2 regions of the Serratia sp. FDAARGOS_506 genome follow, and region 1 is predicted to be linked to the other one. Evidence: riboswitches for the same ligand, from Rfam matches in the RefSeq annotation. Region 1 holds a riboswitch; the other holds the start of a gene.

Region 1 (8,853 bases):
GATGCGCGTTACGCTCACCACCAGCGATTCCAGCGAGCTGAAGCTGCGGCTGGGCAGCGTCTGCAGCGCGCCGACGATCTGGCTGGCGGTGACGATGGTATCTACGCCCTGTTCCGGTTTGGCGGCGTGGGCGCCTTTACCGGTGATGAGGATCTGGAAGCGATCGACGTTGGCGTAGAACGGGCCGGCGCGAGTGGCGAAGGTACCGGTGGGCAGCTCCGGCGCGTTATGCAGGCCAAACACCGCGGCGACGTTATCCAGCGCGCCGGCATCGATCAAGTGACGGGCGCCGTTGAAGGTCTCTTCTGCCGGCTGGAAGAAGATGCGTACCGTGCCGGGCAGGTCGGCCTCACGCACTTTCAGCAGGTGCGCGGCGCCGAGCATCACCGAGGTATGAAAGTCATGGCCGCAGGCGTGCATCACGCCGCGGTTTTGCGAGCTGAAGGGCACGTCGGCGATTTCGTCGATCGGGAGGGCGTCAATGTCGCCGCGCAGCGCGATGATCGGCCCCTTGCCGCTGCCGATCTCCGCCACGACGCCGGTTTTCAGCGCCAACGGCAGCAGACGAATGCTCGCTTCTTGCAGCCAGCGCGTCAGTCGGGCGGTGGTGGCGAACTCGTGATTGGAAAGCTCGGGGTTTTGGTGCAGCTCACGCCGATAGGCGATGATTTTGTCTGCCAACTGGCTGGTCATAGGTTTGGCTCACAGTGGGAAATAAACCCTAACCCTAGTGCAGAGGCCGCCGATGCAAAAAGACCATCTGGTTATATTTCATAGCGATTGCGTCTGCATAGGGACGTCAACGCTGGGGTAAGTGGGCTGGTTTGGGCGTTCGCTCGTTATTCGCCGGCGCATGGAGAGGATTGACCTGGAACGGTAACTTATCGCAACCGGTGCAATCAATTTACACCGGACAACACGGATTTTTTCACTCTTTATCGGATTTCTGTGATCGCGGTGGTGGACAAAATCTTGCCTGCTTGCTGTACTGTGATCGACACAGGTTTTGTGTCTTTCATTCACGTTAAAGGTAAGTTTGATGTCTAAGATTAAAGGTAGCGTTAAGTGGTTTAATGAATCCAAAGGCTTCGGTTTCATTACTCCGGAAGATGGTAGCAAGGACGTTTTCGTTCACTTCTCTGCCATCGTTAGCAACGGTTTCAAAACGCTTGCTGAAGGCCAGCGTGTAGAATTTGAAATCACGAACGGTGCCAAAGGCCCATCTGCCGCTAACGTTACTGCTATCTAAGCTGCGTAGCTGAATTTCTTAAAACCCGCTCATTGAGCGGGTTTTTTATTGGGTGCGTTATGCCTTGCTGCGGCGGCCTAACAGGCTGAACAGCAGGATGGCGACGGCGTAGCAGCCGACGATGGTCAGCGCCATCGACAGGCTGGAAGTGCCGCCCAGCCCGGTGAGCGGCACGGCGCAGGCGCCGAGCGCGAACATGCACACGCCGATCAAGGCCGAAGCGCTGCCTGCTTTGTCACCCTGGCTTTGCATTGCCAGCGAAGAGGCGGTTGGGCCGACGATGCCGATCACCGCCACCGAGAAGAACAGCGGCACCAGCAGCAACACCAGCGGCGCATGCAGCGCGGCGGCCAACAGCAGCAACAGCGACGCGACGGCCGCCAACGTCAGCCCGCTCTTCAACACCCGGCGCTCCCCCCAACGCGAACTGAGGCGGCTGGCCAACTGCGCCGCAATGATCAGCCCGACGCCGTTAATGGCGAAGCACAGGCTGAACATCTGAGGGCTGAGGCCGTAGATTTGCTGCAAGACGAAAGGTGAGGCGCCGATATAGGCGAACATGCCGGCCATCACGAAGCCCTGCGTCAGGCACAAGCTCATGAAATAGCGTTGGGTCAACAGACTGCCCAGCGACATCAGCATCGCCAGGATACCGCCTTGGCTGCGGCGCTCGGCCGGCAGGGATTCGCGCAGTTTAAGCGCTGACAGGCTGAACAGCAGCACGGCGATAGCCGCCAGCACACCGAAGATGCCGCGCCAGTTCATCACCTGCAGCATGACGCCGCCCAACACCGGCGCGACGATCGGCGCCAAGCCGTTGACCAGCATCAGCAGGGCGAAGAAGCGGGTCAGCTCATGGCCGGCATACAGATCGCGGGCGATGGCGCGGGAAATCACCGCCCCACCGGCGCCGGCGATGCCCTGCAGCAGACGGGCGATCAGCAGCTGGTCGATGGTGGGTGCCAGCGCGCACCACAGGGAAGCACCCAGCAACAGGATCAGTGACAGCAACAGCGGACGCATACGGCCCAGTTTGTCGCTGTAAGGGCCGAAAATCAGCTGGCCGACGCCCAGGCCAAGCAGCCCGGCGGTCAGGCTGAGCTGCGCGGCAGCGGTGGAAGTATTCAGCTCGCCCGCCATCTCCGGCAGGGCGGGCAGGTAGAGATCGGTGCACAGCGGCCCCAGCGCGGCCAACAGGCCAAGCACGACGGCGTACACCAGACGTTGTCTGGCTAAGTGTTTGGTCATGAGAGATTAGAGTTTCCTGAACAGGTGAGAAATGGCCTGCTGATACAGATCGCGCAGCAGGGACGCATCGGCTTTTTGCGTGGTAAGGATACGGTAACCGGTGCCTTCGCTCATGACGGCGATAAACTCCACCCGCGCGGCGATCTCTTCCGCGCTGAAATGGGGATACAGTCGCTGCAGATTGTGGCACACGTGGCGAAACAGCCGCGCTTCCGCGTCGCTGAGCATTTTGGCCACCACCGGGTTGCGCGTGGCCTCGGCGGTCACTTCCAGCATCAGCATATGATCGGTTTCGCTCTCGCCCGGCTGCTGAAACAGCGTGCGCGCCGCCAGCGTGCCGGCGATCAGGTTAATGTGATCGCCAAGGTTTTCCAACCGCTGCATCTTGCTGGCGATGATGCGGTTGACGATTTCCTCGATAATCGCGTCTTTATTAGCGAAATAGCGATAGATTTGCCCGACGCTGAGCTGCGAGCCCTGGGCGATTTCCGCCATACTGGCGGCGTGGAAACCGTGGCGGCGGAAGCTGATTTTCGCCGCTTCGACGATCTGATCGCGGCGGGCCTGCACCTTGGCTTGTTTACTGTCGTTGGGGGAGAGCATCTGCCCGATCCTTTGCTACGCGTGAGCCGGATTCACATTTTTGGGTGTGAACGTTCATTCTCAATTGTAGTGTAACCGACGGGAAAGACGCAAGATGAACGCGTGCTGCGGGGAAAAGGCGCTTAAGCGAACAGGTAGGATTTGATAAAGGCGGCGACGATCAGCACGCACAGCGCAACGGCAAACGCTTCGGCGGCGGTTTTCGGCAGGCTAAACATAGCGGTTTCTCATCCAGTCAGGAGTACTGGATGAGATTATGCGCATGCAAGATTAAGGAAACATTAAGGGCTTAGCGCCCGTTGACCCACATCACCAGCATGAAAGCCAGCAGCGTCATCGCCAGCGAGCCGGCCAGGTTGAGCAGCATGTTGGCCAGCGCCCAGCCGAAGCGGCCATCCTGCATCAGGTACACTACCTCCAGCGAAAAGGTGGAGAAGGTGGTCAGGCCGCCGCAGAACCCGGTGGTGATCAGTAATTTCCAGGTGGGATCCAGATGCGTCATGCGGGTGAAAATTGCCATCGCCAGGCCGATGATAAAACCGCCGATCAGATTGACCATCAGCGTACCGAGCGGAATGTGGGCGTTCAGCGGATTCATTTTCATGCTTACCGCCCAGCGCAATACGCTGCCGACGCCGCCGCCGATAAATACGGCCAGTAAAGAGCTCAACATGGGGCAACTCCCTTTCAATCAGAGAAATTCACGGGACTCGGAAAGGGACAGACGTAACGCTACGCGCCCCTCTCCGAGAGGTTACGTAGACATCATCAGCCTGTGAAGGCGGTTAGGGAGGAATGTCATCTCCAGCATGCCGCACGGCCTTTTTCGCCGTACCCGGTGGATGTTACACCTAACGCCGCCTATTTTGTAGTATCGACAATCTGCGAGGTCATCCCATGGAAATCAGAACGGCGCGCCTGAGCGATCGCCAGGCTATTGCCGAATTAATGACGGCGTTGGATTATCCCGGCACCGAGGCGTTTCTGGCGCAGCGGATGCACCAGCTGCTGGCGCATCCGGACGAGGCGCTGCTGGTGGTGGTGGAGGGCGAGCGGGTGCTGGGCGTGCTGTCGTTGCATTTTCTGCCGCAACTGGCGTTGGCCGGCGACATTGGCCGCATCAGCTATTTTTGCGTCGACGACCGAGCGCGCGGGGCGGGCGTAGGGCGGCGGCTGTTGGCGGAGGGCGAGGCGCTGGCGCACCGTCGCGGCTGCGATCGGCTGGAAGTTCATTGCCACAGCCGCCGCGAGCGGGCGCATGCGTTTTACCAGCGTGAAGGCTTTGTCGAAGCGCCGAAGTATTTTGCCAAGTTATTAAACCAGTAAGTTAGTCGCCCGTCGGCGTCGCCGTTTCCAGGCGATTGCGGCCATTTTGCTTCGCCCGGTAAAGTGCGCCGTCGGCCGCTTTCAACCAGTCCAGATAACTGCCCAGCGCAGGATGATAGTTGGCGATGCCGGCGCTGATCTGCAGCCGCAGCTGTGGCGCCTCTTTAAAGATCACGGCGTCCAGCCGCTGCTGGATGCGCCGCAGGACGGTTTCCGCCTGTTCGGCGCTGGTGTTCGGCAGCACTGCGCCAAACTCGTCGCCGCCGTAGCGCCCGACGATATCCACGTTGCGCAAGCCAATCAGCAATTCTTCCGCCAGCGCCGCCAGAGCCTCATCCCCCAGCGCATGGCCGAAAGTATCGTTGATGGTTTTAAAGCGATCGATATCCATCAGGATCAGCGTGGCGTTGTCCTGGTAGCGGCGGCAGCTGTCGAACTGGCGATGCAGCAGATGCTCCCAATGGCGGCGGTTGTACAAGCCGGTCAGCCCATCGCGGGTGCTGATGCGTTGCAGCTCCCGTTTCTTTTCCGCCAGCCGTTTGGCGGTGCGATAGGTCACCAGCCCAAGCAGCGTCGGGTAAAGGTAGATCATCGGCAGGCACAGATAGATTTGCAGCGCTGTGCTGTGCGGGTAAAACGGGAAGCCGAGCAGTGCGCCGGTCAGCGCCGCCGCGGCTAATTGAATCGCCAAGCCTTTGACAAATAATGCCTTACCGGCCGAAGCGATGTTGTTCATGCTCATCATCGACAGGATGACGATCGTCGGCAGCGCATTGAACGCCATCATCGCCGCCCAGAACCCGCCGAAGGCGGAGTCGATCAGCAGGTTGCGGAGCTCGGCTTTGAACGGATCTTTAGCGCGGCAGGCCAGGCGGTAGGCGAGATGCGGCCAGAGAAAGCCGTGAAAGGCCAGCAATAGCCAAACCTCTACAGATGGATCCAAGGGGGAGAGCGCGGCGAAGACGCAGATGAAGCCAAGCCCCAAACCGACGGTGCGGGGCAGGTAGGTGCGTTTGGCGAAGCTGAGGCCGGATTTTCGGGCATCGAAAACGGGGGGCGCAATATACATCCGGCATCTCCCTGATGAGTATCACGGCAGCGTATCATGCGGGTGATAAACTAAGAATAGTCTGGGATTCACGCCGTGAGGCCGCGTGGCATTCCTGCGACGGATCTCACTCTGTTACATGTTGCAGTTGTGCGAGCCAGGGGAAAGTCGCTAAATATTCGCAGGCAAGGTCAGTTTTTCTCGCTGTTCACGCAGCGCTCTATGATAAGAAGGTGAGTATGGAAGGTATCAGCATTACCAAACTTCTGGTGATTGCGGTGTTGGTGATTTTACTGTTCGGCACCAGCAAACTGCGCACGCTCGGCGCCGATCTTGGCGCGGCGCTGAAAGGCTTTAAAAAAGCCGTGGGCGACGACAGCACGCCGCCGGCCGCCGGCAACAACACCGCCGAGAGCCAGTCCGCTCAGCAGAGCGTCGAAAAGAAAGACGTTTAATTTCGTCTGATGGCGCGCAATAAAAAAACGGATGCCTTGCGGACATCCGTTTTTTGGCGTTTCCGCCGTATTTAGCGTAACAAACTATTACGCGTTATTTCACTTCCATCCCTTTGGCCTGCAGATCGGCGTGGTAAGACGAACGCACGAACGGGCCGCAGGCGGCGTGGGTGAAGCCCATCGCCATCGCTTCTTCTTTCATCTCGTCGAACTCGGCCGGGCTGACGTAGCGCTGCACCGGCAGGTGGTGACGGCTCGGCTGCAGGTATTGGCCCAGCGTCAGCATGGTTACGCCGTGGCGACGTAGATCGCGCATCACTTCGACGATTTCCGCGTTGGTTTCACCCAGGCCGACCATCAGGCCGGATTTGGTCGGGATATCCGGGTGCGCTTCTTTAAAGCGCTCCAGCAGCTTCAGCGACCACTCGTAATTGGCGCCTGGGCGCACCTGGCGGTAAATGCGCGGCACGTTTTCCAGGTTGTGGTTGAACACGTCCGGCGGCGTGGCGGTGAGGATCTCCAGCGCGCGGTCCATACGGCCGCGGAAGTCCGGCACCAGCGTTTCAATTTTGATGTTCGGGCTCTTGGCGCGGATGGCCGAGATGCAGTCGGCAAAGTGCTGAGCACCGCCGTCGCGCAGATCGTCGCGGTCAACCGAGGTGATCACGACGTAACGCAGCGCCATGTCGGCGATGGTTTGCGCCAGCTTTTCCGGTTCGTTGGTGTCCGGTGCGATCGGGCGGCCGTGGGCTACGTCGCAGAATGGGCAACGACGGGTGCAGATAGCACCGAGGATCATAAAGGTGGCGGTACCGTGGTTGAAGCACTCGGACAGGTTAGGGCACGAGGCTTCCTCACAGACGGAGTGCAGGCCGTTCTTACGCATGGCGGCTTTGATGCCCTGAATACGCGTTGAGTCGGCAGGCAGTTTGATCTTCATCCACTCGGGTTTACGCAACAGCTCCTGCCGTTCGGTGACCACCGTTTTGACCGGGATCAGCGCCATTTTGTCAGCATCGCGGTATTTGACGCCGCGTTCCATCTGAATTGGTTTACTCATAATCGTGCAGGTTCCAGTTACGAAGCTCGACCGTCTGGTAGCCGAGTAAATGAACAAATTCCTGTACCAGGATTGGGTGTATGTCTTCAATGCCAACGCCGGGCGCCAGCGCGCTGACCTGCGTCATCTGCATGCCGGCGTAACCACAAGGGTTGATGCGTTGGAAGGGGCTGAGATCCATTGCCACATTCAAGGCCAGGCCGTGGAATGAGCTGCCTTTGCGGATCCGCAAACCCAACGAACAGATTTTCTGCTCCCCCACGTACACGCCGGGCGCATCCGGACGGGCGCGCGATTCGAGGCGGAAGTGGGCGAGGGTGTTGATAACCGTATCTTCTATCGCCGTGACCAATTGGCGTACGCCGACCTTGTTGCGTTTCAGATCGACCATCACGTACATCACCTGCTGGCCAGGACCGTGGTAGGTCACCTGGCCGCCGCGATCGCTCTGGACAACCGGGATATCGCCGGGCATCAGCACGTGTTCGGCTTTGCCGGCCTGGCCCTGGGTGAATACCGGGTGATGCTGCACCAGCCACAGCTCGTCCGGCGTAGTCTCGGTACGACTGTCGGTGAAGTTATGCATGGCTTGGGATACAGGCGCGTAGGGCTGCAACCCCAGCTGACGCAAAATGATCTTGTCTGGTTGCAAAAGAGTCATCGTCAGGTTACAGAAGTGGTAAAGCCATTATACCGGGCGCTCCGGCCTGCGACCAGCCTTTCGCTGACCAAAAATGCGCAACCCGGGAAGACGCTGCGCCATCCCGGGTTGATAAGCAGGGGTTTGTGCTGGAATTACAGCACCATGCGAACAATTTCAATGTTGCCCAACTCTTCGTACAGGGTTTCGACCTGCTCGATGTGGGTGGCGTTGATGGTGATGGAAACAGAGTGGTAGTTGCCTTTGCTGCTTGGCTTAACCTGCGGGTTGTAATCGCCCGGTGCATGGCGCTGCACCACTTCAACTACCTGGTCAACCAGCTCAGGCTGCGCCAGGCCCATCACCTTGTAGGTAAACGAGCAAGGGAATTCGAGCAGTTCGTTCAGTTTAGTTTTTTGCATGTGCGTGCGCTCCAGAGTGCTAGCTAATCTATAAATTATAACTCCCGCCGGGGCGGGAGTTAATGTTATTCAGTATATGGGGGCAATTTCGCCCGTTTCAACCGTTAACCGAACCAGTGGTGGAACATCAGTTTGATGTAGTCCACGATGCGGCTGAAGAAACCGCCTTCTTTCACTTCGTTCATCACTACCAGCGGACGCTGGTCGATGGTTTTGCCGTCCAGTTGGAAGTTGATGCTGCCTACCACCTGGTTTTTCGCCAGCGGCGCGTGAATTTCAGGGGTGTTCAGCACATAGCTGGCCTTCAGATCTTTCATGCGGCCGCGCGGGATGGTCAGGTAGACGTCTTTGTCCACGCCCAGCTCAACGCGGTCGGCATCGCCGAACCAGACCGGCTCGGAGGCGAACTCTTTACCGACTTTCAGCGGTGCCACGGTTTCGAAGAAGCGGAAGCCCCAGGTCAGCAGTTTCTTGCTCTCGGCTTCGCGGCCTTTGTAGGTGCGGCCGCCCATCACGGCAGAGATCAGACGCATCTGGCCTTCGGTCGCCGAAGCCACCAGGTTGTAACCCGCCGCGTCGGTGTGGCCGGTTTTGATGCCGTCGACGTTCAGGCTGTTATCCCACAGCAGACCGTTGCGGTTCATCTGGCGGATATTGTTGAAGGTAAACTCTTTTTCTTTATAAATCGCGTACTCTTCCGGCACGTCGCGGATCAGCGCCTGGCCGATCAGCGCCATGTCGCGCGCCGAGCTGTACTGGCCCTGGGCATCCAGGCCATGCACCGTTTGGAAGTGGGTGTTCT
Region 2 (8,853 bases), 1.2 Mb from region 1:
GCCCAATGGCGGTATAAGCGCCACAGCGCCGGGCCGGGCAGTTGGCCCGGGGCAGCCAGATTTTCTTCCATCGCCGCCTTAGCCAGACGGTTGGTCAGGTGGCTGCCGTTGGGCAGAGTCAGTGGGGTAAACATCGGTTTTGCGCTCCTGTCGTAAGGGGAATGGCGCTATACTAGGTTTAAAGTTAACTTTAAGGTCAATAGGGCATGAAGATCGGAGAATTGGCGCAGCGCGCCGGGATGGCCGCCTCGGCGATACGCTACTACGAGCAGCTGGGGCTGCTGCCGAAACCGGTGCGCGGCGTCAACGGTTATCGGGTCTACAGCGATAGCGCGCTGGAGCGATTGCACCTGATCCAAATCGGTCAAAATCTGGGGTTTTCGCTGCAGGCGATCCAACGCGTGCTGGCGCTGCAGGGCAGTGCTTATCAGGATGGGTTGATACGTGGCGTCGATGAACGGCTGGCGGAGATCGAGCTGATGATGTCCACGCTGAATGAACAACGAGAAACCCTGCTGAAGACCCGGCTGACGTTATTGGAGTCCGGTGTCGCCGGGCTGTGCCAAGCCAAGGGCGAAAAACAGGCCGACGCATCGCCGGCCCGGCCGGCAAAGCTTAGCGGCGTTTAAAGGCGGAACGCCCGGCATACACCGCCGCGGCGCCCAACTGGTCTTCGATGCGCATCAGCTGATTGTATTTTTCGATGCGCTCGCCGCGGCTCGGCGCGCCGGTTTTCAGATGGCCGGCTCGCATCGCGACCGTCATGTCAGCGATAAAGCTGTCGACGGTTTCACCGCTGCGGTGCGAGATAAAGGTGCCCCAGCCGTTCGCCTGGCAGAGCTGTACGGCGGCGAAGGTTTCGCTCAGCGTGCCGATCTGGTTCAGCTTGATCAGTGCCGCATTGGCCAACCGTTCATCAATTCCGCGCTGGATGTATTTCACGTTGGTGACGAACAGATCGTCGCCGACCAGCTCCACCTGGTCGCCCAGGGCGTCGCTCAGAATACGCCAGCCGGCCCAGTCGTCCTCGGCCAAGCCGTCTTCAATCAGCACGATGGGGAAATCCTGCACCAGCCGTTGGTAATAGGCCGTCATCTGGGCTGCGTCCAACTCGAGGTTCTCGCTACGCAGGCGGTACTTGCCGTCGGCATAGAATTCGCTCGAGGCCGGATCCATGCAGATCGCGATATCTTCTCCCGGCCGGTAGCCGGCTTTCTCTATCGCCTGCACGATCAGCTCGAGCGGCTGGCGGTTTGAGGCGACCGCCGGTGCGAAACCGCCTTCGTCACCGACGCCGACCGACAGGCCTTGCTCCAACAGGATTTGGCGCAGCGCCTGATAAACTTCACTGCCCCAGCGCACGGCCTCGCGTAGCGATGGCGCGCCCAGGGGAGCTATCATAAACTCCTGAAAGTCCGCCCCTTGCCACCGGGCGTGCACACCGCCGTTGATGATATTCATGCAGGGCACCGGCAGCAGGTTGGCGCCGATGCCGCCCAGATAACGATACAGCGGCAGCTGCGACAATTGCGCCGCGAGGCGGGCGGCGGCCAGAGAAACGCCGAGCAGGGCGTTGGCCCCCAATCGGCTCTTGTTCTCGCTGCCGTCCAGCGCGATCAGCCGGCGGTCTATCTCCTCTTGTTGGCGCACATCCACCCCGCGCAGCGCCTCGTTGATCGCCGTTTTGACGCTGTGCACCGCCTCCAGTACGCCTTTGCCGCCGAAACGGTGCGGATCGCCGTCGCGGTGCTCCACCGCCTCGTGCGACCCGGTGCTGGCTCCCGAAGGCACCGAAGCCCGGGCCACGACGCCCGCCGCGCTCATTTCGACTTCGACGGTCGGGTTGCCGCGCGAATCCAGGATCTCTCTGGCGGTTACGCTTTCAATCTCATAGTTCATGGGGTGTCACCTCGTTCTAGGGAGTGGGAACGTGTTTGATCAGCACGTCGATGGATAAATGGTTGATGAATTCGAAGCCGAAGGAGGCATAGACGCCAAACGGACGGTTCTGATGGCCGAGCAACAAAAGATCGACGCCTTCACGGGCAATCAGGGCTTCGACGTCTTTGAAGCGATGGATGCTGACGATTGCGCGCACCTCCAGGGGGATTGAGCAGTCTTCCACCAGGCGGCTGAGCATGGCTTTGGCGGCGATCACCTCGCTGGACTGGCGATCTTTGGTTTGCGCATCGCTGAGGTAGTCCAGCTCGGCATAGTCGGCGCTGATGTGCGCCACGGTAATGCGCGTACTCATCTGCTGATTGAGGCGTTCGGCATGGCGCAACAGCAGCCGGCCGTCGCGTTCATCCTGTACCAGCAGTAAAGCGTGTTGGTAGATCGGCATGACTTATCTCCCTGCGTGAGCAATCTGTAGGGTTAACCACGGTAAAACCTCTTTTTTTCGGCTCGTCATACCGGGCAGCGACACCTGCTGAATGGCGAGCACCCGGTTCGACGAGAAATACAGGGTGGAGCGATGGTGGGTGATATCGGTAACCAGCAGCGCGGTCATCTCCAGCCCGGCCTCCTGCTTCGCCTGCTCGAGCGCCTGTTGCAGTGCGGGCAACAGCGGATCGATGTCGCTCATGGCCCGCACCTCTATCTGCGACAGCAGCAGCGAGACGGTATGGATGCGGTAATTCTTGGCATCGCGCTGCAGCAACTGCGGGGCGGATTGCCCCGAGAGATCGGTTTTGGCGGCGAGCAGCCCGGCGGTGAAGGCGTCATAGTCGACGTGAGAGATTGCGCGTAACCGGGTGACCGCCAGCCGATCCTGTTCCGTGGTGGTCGGCGCACTGAGCGCGACGGTGTCGCTCAGGATGGCGCCCAGCAGCAGCGTGGCCTGCGCGGCGTTAAGTGGCATTGGCTTTTCTGTCGTCAGGATTTGCAGGATCAGGGTGGCGCAACAGCCGACGGCGCGCACCCAGACATCGGGCGGGTTGCGGGTGACTAACGTGCCCAGGCGGTGATGGTCGATAACGCCGACCACGTCGCTGTCGGGCAATGAGGCCGGGCCTTGTTCGATATCGGTAAAGTCGACCAGCCAGACTTTGCGGTCACGGAGATCGTCTGTCAGCAGCGCAGGCGCCTGTACGCCGGCGGCAGCCAGTATGTAGCGAGTTTCCGGCGTGAGGTCGCCTAGGCGGAAAGCCACGGCCGGTTTGCCGAGGTGATTGAGCCAGTCCGCGACCACCAGCGCGCTGCAGATGCTGTCGCTGTCGGGATTTTTATGGCCGAAAACGTACAGGGGCATTTCCCGCGCGACGGCATCGGGCTGGCGTGGAAAAGGGGTAAGACGTGAGATTTCATTCATAGCGACTCCTGACATACCTGCCTAAAAAATAAAGCGAAGTTGTATATCAGGCGTCATCATCCGGTTCGAGTGAACGCGGCGGTTGGGAAAGGTGGAACACCATCACCTTGTGAACGACTGTAGCGCAGCGCGGTGGTAAACGCAACGTCCGGCAAAGTTGGCGAGAATACATAATCGGATTGATACTGTGAGTGAGTCTATGATGGACAAGGATATTATTTGCCGCTAATCGACGGATAGGCTGAACGGACTCACGCCGGCTATGCCGGGCCCGTAGGTGACACAATGGGAGACAACATGCTCGAACCCTGCTTCCCCGAAAACGAAGCCGAACGCCTGTCGGTATTGAATTCGCTGAACGTGCTGGATTCGAACTCGGTGGAAAAACTGGATCGTATCACGCGGCTGGCGGCGAAATACTTCGACGTGAACATTGCGCTGGTGTCGCTGATCGATCGGGATCGCCAATGGTTTTTATCGCGCTACGGTCTGGATGCCCGAGAAACGCCGCGCAATATCTCGTTTTGCGGCCATGCCATCTTGCAACGCGAAGCGTTGGTGGTGCCCGATACCGCTAAAGACCCGCGTTTTTTCGATAATCCGCTGGTGATCGGCGGGCCGAGGGTCGGTTTTTACGTTGGGCAGCCGCTGTTGTCGCTCGACGGCTTGCCGCTCGGCACTCTGTGCATTATCGACAGCCATCCGCAGCCGTTCTCTCCGGAACAACTGGCCGATCTGCATGACTTCGCCGCCGTGGTGGAAGAGTACCTGCAGAGCATTGAACGCCGCGTCTATACCGAAAACCTGAAATCCGACCTGCAGCGCACGGAGGCGCTGTTCGAACAGACCTTCGCGCAGGCGGCGGTAGGGATGGCGCTGGTCTCGCTGCAAGGATATTGGCTGCGGGTGAATCCGCGCATCTGCGAAATGCTGCAGTATTCCGAGCGTGAGCTGATGGATCGCACCTTCCAGGACATTACCTATCCGCTCGATCTCAACACCGATCTGGAAAAGTTGCAGCAGCTGCTGAAAAATGAAATCAGCACCTATTCGATGGAAAAACGCTATTTTCGCGCCGACGGTTCGATCGTTTGGGTGCAGCTGACGGTGGCGCTCAATCGCTTGCCGAACGGCAAGCCGGACCATTTCATCTCGGTCATCGTCGATATCAGCGAGCGTAAGGCGGCCGAGGCCGATCTGTTCGCGTTGCAGCATGAACTGGAGGAACGCGTCGAAATCCGCACCCGTGAACTGAACGTGGTGGTCAAGAAACTCAACGAAGAGATTGAGACCCGGGTGCTCGCCGAATACCAGCTCAGCACGGAAAAAGAACGCCTGCGCGCCATTACGGACAATATGCCGGCGTTGATCAGCCAAATCGACGGTAATGAACGTTACCTGTTCGCCAACAGCGCCTATAAAACCTGGTTCGGTCTGGAAGAGAGCCGCCTCAAAGGGATGACGGTACGCGACTTCATGGGAGAGAACGTTTATCAGACAGCGAAACCGATGATAGACAGAGCCTTGGCGGGGGAAATGGTGAGTTTTGAAAATGAGCTCCAGACCCAACAGGGGCTGCTGATGATCCACACCACGCTGGTGCCGTGCGAAGCGCAGGGGTTTTATATTCTGTCCATGGATATTACCGAACTGAAACGCTTGCAACAGCGGCTGGAGTACGAGGCCACGCACGACATGCTGACCGGATTGACCAACCGCCGCGCCTTTCTGCGTCGGTTGTCCGGCACGCTGCAGGTCTGCTGCGAACAGCGGCAGATGGCGCTGTTGTTCATCGATCTCGACGGTTTCAAGACCCTAAACGACAGCTATGGCCATGACTTTGGCGATCTGATCTTGAAGACATTCGCCAAACTGCTTAGCGCCTGCGCCGGTGAACGTCATAGCGTCTCGCGCCTGGCCGGTGACGAGTTCACGGTGATCCTGTGGCCACTGGCGGATCCTCGGCGCGAGGTCAGCGAATTTTGCGAAAACGTGTTGGCGCGTCTGGCCGATATTTCGCAGATCGGTCAGCAGACCGTGAAGCTGTCCGCCAGCCTGGGCGCGGCGATCTCCTCGCACAGTGACGTGACGGAGGAGCTGCTGTTGACCCGCGCGGACGGCGCGATGTATCAGGCGAAATCGGCCGGAAAGGGCACCTACGCCATCTGCGAGCTGTGAGTGTGCAACGGTGGCGGTCTCGGGGTTACGGCAGGCCTTTTTCTCGCTGCATCATAGAGAGGGGCGGTTGGCGCGCGATCATGTCTTATGCCGTGTTGGCCTGCGGCGCTGGGGTTGCCTGCCTGACGGCTGGCGCTGTTCGTCTCGCCGTTCAGGCGGCTAACTAGTACCGTAATACGCTCAATCTTGTAGCGGTTTTTTGCGCCGTTGGCGAGGCTCTTATATATTTATTAGCATGCCTGAGGCAGGTTAGGCATGAAACGGCGGTCGGTCGGGCCGCTGTAAGTACGACAGTTAATCCGTTCGCCAAGAGGCTGCGAGCCTGTGCTTTCGGTAGGGACAGCCGCCAATCGTTTTTATGGCGACCGAAGGCGGAGCAGCTACTCACAGGTCACGAGGACACTTACCATGCATAAGAGAACACTGGCGTCACTGCATTACGAAAACATGCCTTACGATGGGGTGCGTTTTCATATTTTAAAACGGGAGACGCCTGGCCATACGGCGTTGCTGAAGTTGGATGCGGGGAGCCGGCAACCGGCGCGTTTTCATCCGGGGTGGGTGAAATTGATGGTGCTGAGCGGTGAACTGAAGGTTGACGATCAGACGTTACAACCCCATGAGATGTTAATCATTCCTGCCAATACCGCCTATACGGTACAGGCCATTACTGAAGTGATTTGTTTGGCGATTTCCGAACTGGACGGCGCTGAGTTGGCCCGTTGATGTGATAACACTAATGGATAGAGGAGAGCCTAGGCGCTCTCCATATCCATTCAGCATTGAGCCGCCCCCCCAGGCTGAGCTACCTGCTGATTGATGCGTATACCTCCTGATTTTTGCCACCGCGCTTTCCCTTTCCATCACTTTCGGCTACGTCGCCCCCGCAACGAGCCGCCATTGCGCAGCGCATGCGCAACGTCATCGTCTCCGTTTTACGCAGAACGATGAAATTTTGGTGTAAATAGTGAGTTTCTTCGCATAAGGCCCCTGGTGTGGCTTGCGAGAACGTCACTATATGGAGGATCATCCGGCCTCTCTATCAAATAAAAGACATTCGCGTTATCAAAAGGGACAAACGACCATGGGATTCGAAGTCGACAACGCTGAAACGAAACGCATCAATCTCAGCAGCCACGAGAATTCCTCGTTCGAGGTGACAGGTCTGGTGAAACACTATCCGGCGGGCTTTGTCATTCCTTACCACTCACATAAACGCTGTCATTTGCTCTATTCGCAACAGGGCGTGATGGCGGTCGAGGCAAGTAGTGGGCGCTGGATCGTACCGCCCACCACCGCGGTCTGGCTGCGGCCGGGGGTAGAACATCAGATCGTCATGCAGAGTAACATCTGCGTTTACGGAATATTGGTCGATGAAATCACCGCCGCGCGTTTGCCGCTGCGCGACGGCGTATTGCAGGTGTCACCGCTGCTGCGCGAGCTGATCGCCCAGCTGACGACGCTGGCGCCGGAAGGGGCGGAGACCAAACGCAATGCGCTGCTCAGAGCGCTGTTCTTAGAGGAGCTGAGCCTGCAGCCGCAGCTGGCGCTGCATCTGCCTTGGCCGGCAGAGGCGAGAATGGCCGAGATTTGCCGGCAGTTGGTCATCACGCCGGCCGATGAACGCGGTATTGAAGCCTGGGCCGATTCACTGTCGATCAGCGCAAAGACCTTTCAACGCCATTTCAGCCAACAAACCGGTATCACCTTCGGCCAGTGGAAACAGCGCCTGCGGCTGCTGTCGTCCATTCCGCTGCTGCTGGCCGGCAACTCGATCATCCACGCCGCCTTCGAAAGCGGTTATGAGAGCCACAGCGCCTATTCGGTGGCGTTCAAAAAGCTGTTTGGCGTTTCGCCTTCGCGTTTTACGCTATAGCCTAATTGCATAGCGCGCTTCTCCTATAGATTGAAGCAACCTAATGACGTATAAAGCAAAGCAGTCAACCTCCGAGGCCGCTTCCCGTGATAAAAATTGTCGTGTATCTGATTCTCGCTGTGACGATCGCCATTATTGCGGCAAGAGTCATCTTTCGTTTGCCGGATATTTCCCAGCGTCCGCCGCAGGCGGCGTTGCCGGCTGATCCTGCTGCCCAGCTGCCGGCGCGTGCCGCCGAACTGATGGCAGCGCACCCGGGCCTGAGCGGTGTGGTGCCGCTGGTCAGCGGGCACGATGCGTTCGCCAGCCGCCTGGCGCTGGCGCGGATGGCCGAAAGGTCGATCGACGCCCAGTACTACATCTGGCATAACGACACCTCCGGGCAGATCTTGCTGAAAACCCTGTATGACGCCGCCCAGCGCGGCGTGCGCGTGCGGCTGTTGCTGGACGATAACGGCGTCGCCATGGACGAGACCCTGGCGGCGTTGAATGCCCAGGAAAACGTCGAGATCCGCCTGTTCAATCCGTCGACGGTGCGCACGCCAAAGCTGGCCGGTTATGCCTTTGACTTTATGCGTATGAACCGCCGGATGCATAACAAGTCTTACATCGTCGACGGCGCCGTGGCGATCATCGGCGGCCGCAACATCGGCGACGAGTATTTCCAGGTCGGGGACGAAAACTATTTCCTCGATCTCGACGTACTGAGCGTTGGCAACGTAGTGGCGGAGACCGCCGAGACCTTCGATCGCTACTGGAACAGCGCGTCGGTGTTTGGCGTTGAGCAGATTATCAGGGGCAAAGGCAACCTTTCTGCGTTCCTGACGCAGGCCACCGCGACCGAAAGCAGCGACCGGGCGCGCAAACTGGCGGTGCAGTTGGAAACCAGCGCGGTGCGCTTTCGCGATGGCGCCGTCCAGCCTGAATTCACCCAGGTAGCGCTGGTGGCCGACGATCCGGCGAAAGGGCTGGGTAAGGCTTCGCGCGATCGTTTGATGGTGACGCAGCTCGGCAAGATCATCGGTGGCGTCGGCCGACAACTGGATCTGGTTTCCGCCTATTTCGTGCCGGGCCGAGAAGGGGCGAAGTTTTTTGAATCGCTTGCCAAACAGGGGAAGTCCATACGCGTGCTGACCAACGCGATGAACACCACCGACGTGCTGGTGGTGCATGCAGGCTACGCCAAATACCGGCGTGAGCTGCTGCAGGCCGGCGTGGAGCTGTTTGAACTGAAACTGCGGGCCGGCCAACCGACGGGGCGGCAGGAACTCAAACCGCTGGGGCTGTCCGGCGCGGCGCTGCACGCGAAAACCTTCGCCATCGACGACAAACGGGTGTTTATCGGTTCGTTCAATTTCGATCCGCGATCGGCGCACCTGAACTGCGAAATGGGTTTTTTGATCGACAGCCCGACATTGGCGGCAGACACCCGCCAACTGTTTGATGGCCCGCTCGAGTACGCCGCCTACCGCCCGGCGCTGACGCC

Evidence for each region. A riboswitch is a leader RNA that binds a small molecule or an ion and turns the genes downstream of it on or off. The one in region 1 is predicted to bind fluoride.
Region 2: it holds a riboswitch for fluoride, as region 1 does, so the genes downstream of both, EGY12_RS18665 (DHHA2 domain-containing protein) here and crcB (fluoride efflux transporter CrcB) in region 1, are expected to answer to the same signal.

What each region holds. Positions count from the first base shown of each region.
Region 1 covers NZ_CP033831.1:2,592,312-2,601,164, forward strand. The annotation lists gene EGY12_RS12565 (M20 peptidase aminoacylase family protein) at 1-693, opposite strand, end outside; gene cspE (transcription antiterminator/RNA stability regulator CspE) at 1,040-1,249, shown strand; gene EGY12_RS12575 (multidrug effflux MFS transporter) at 1,307-2,497, opposite strand; gene EGY12_RS12580 (TetR/AcrR family transcriptional regulator) at 2,504-3,100, opposite strand; gene crcB (fluoride efflux transporter CrcB) at 3,390-3,773, opposite strand; fluoride riboswitch at 3,853-3,915, opposite strand; gene EGY12_RS12590 (GNAT family N-acetyltransferase) at 3,998-4,426, shown strand; gene EGY12_RS12595 (diguanylate cyclase) at 4,428-5,495, opposite strand; gene tatA (Sec-independent protein translocase subunit TatA) at 5,714-5,929, shown strand; gene lipA (lipoyl synthase) at 6,024-6,989, opposite strand; gene lipB (lipoyl(octanoyl) transferase LipB) at 6,982-7,650, opposite strand; gene ybeD (DUF493 family protein YbeD) at 7,785-8,051, opposite strand; gene dacA (D-alanyl-D-alanine carboxypeptidase DacA) at 8,156-8,853, opposite strand, start outside.
Region 2 covers NZ_CP033831.1:3,836,825-3,845,677, forward strand. The annotation lists gene EGY12_RS18645 (NADH:flavin oxidoreductase/NADH oxidase family protein) at 1-134, opposite strand, end outside; gene EGY12_RS18650 (MerR family transcriptional regulator) at 207-629, shown strand; gene eno (phosphopyruvate hydratase) at 616-1,899, opposite strand; gene EGY12_RS18660 (universal stress protein) at 1,916-2,344, opposite strand; gene EGY12_RS18665 (DHHA2 domain-containing protein) at 2,348-3,313, opposite strand; fluoride riboswitch at 3,354-3,429, opposite strand; gene EGY12_RS18670 (PAS domain S-box protein) at 3,611-5,491, shown strand; gene EGY12_RS18675 (cupin domain-containing protein) at 5,900-6,217, shown strand; gene EGY12_RS18680 (helix-turn-helix domain-containing protein) at 6,576-7,367, shown strand; gene EGY12_RS18685 (phospholipase D family protein) at 7,526-8,853, shown strand, end outside.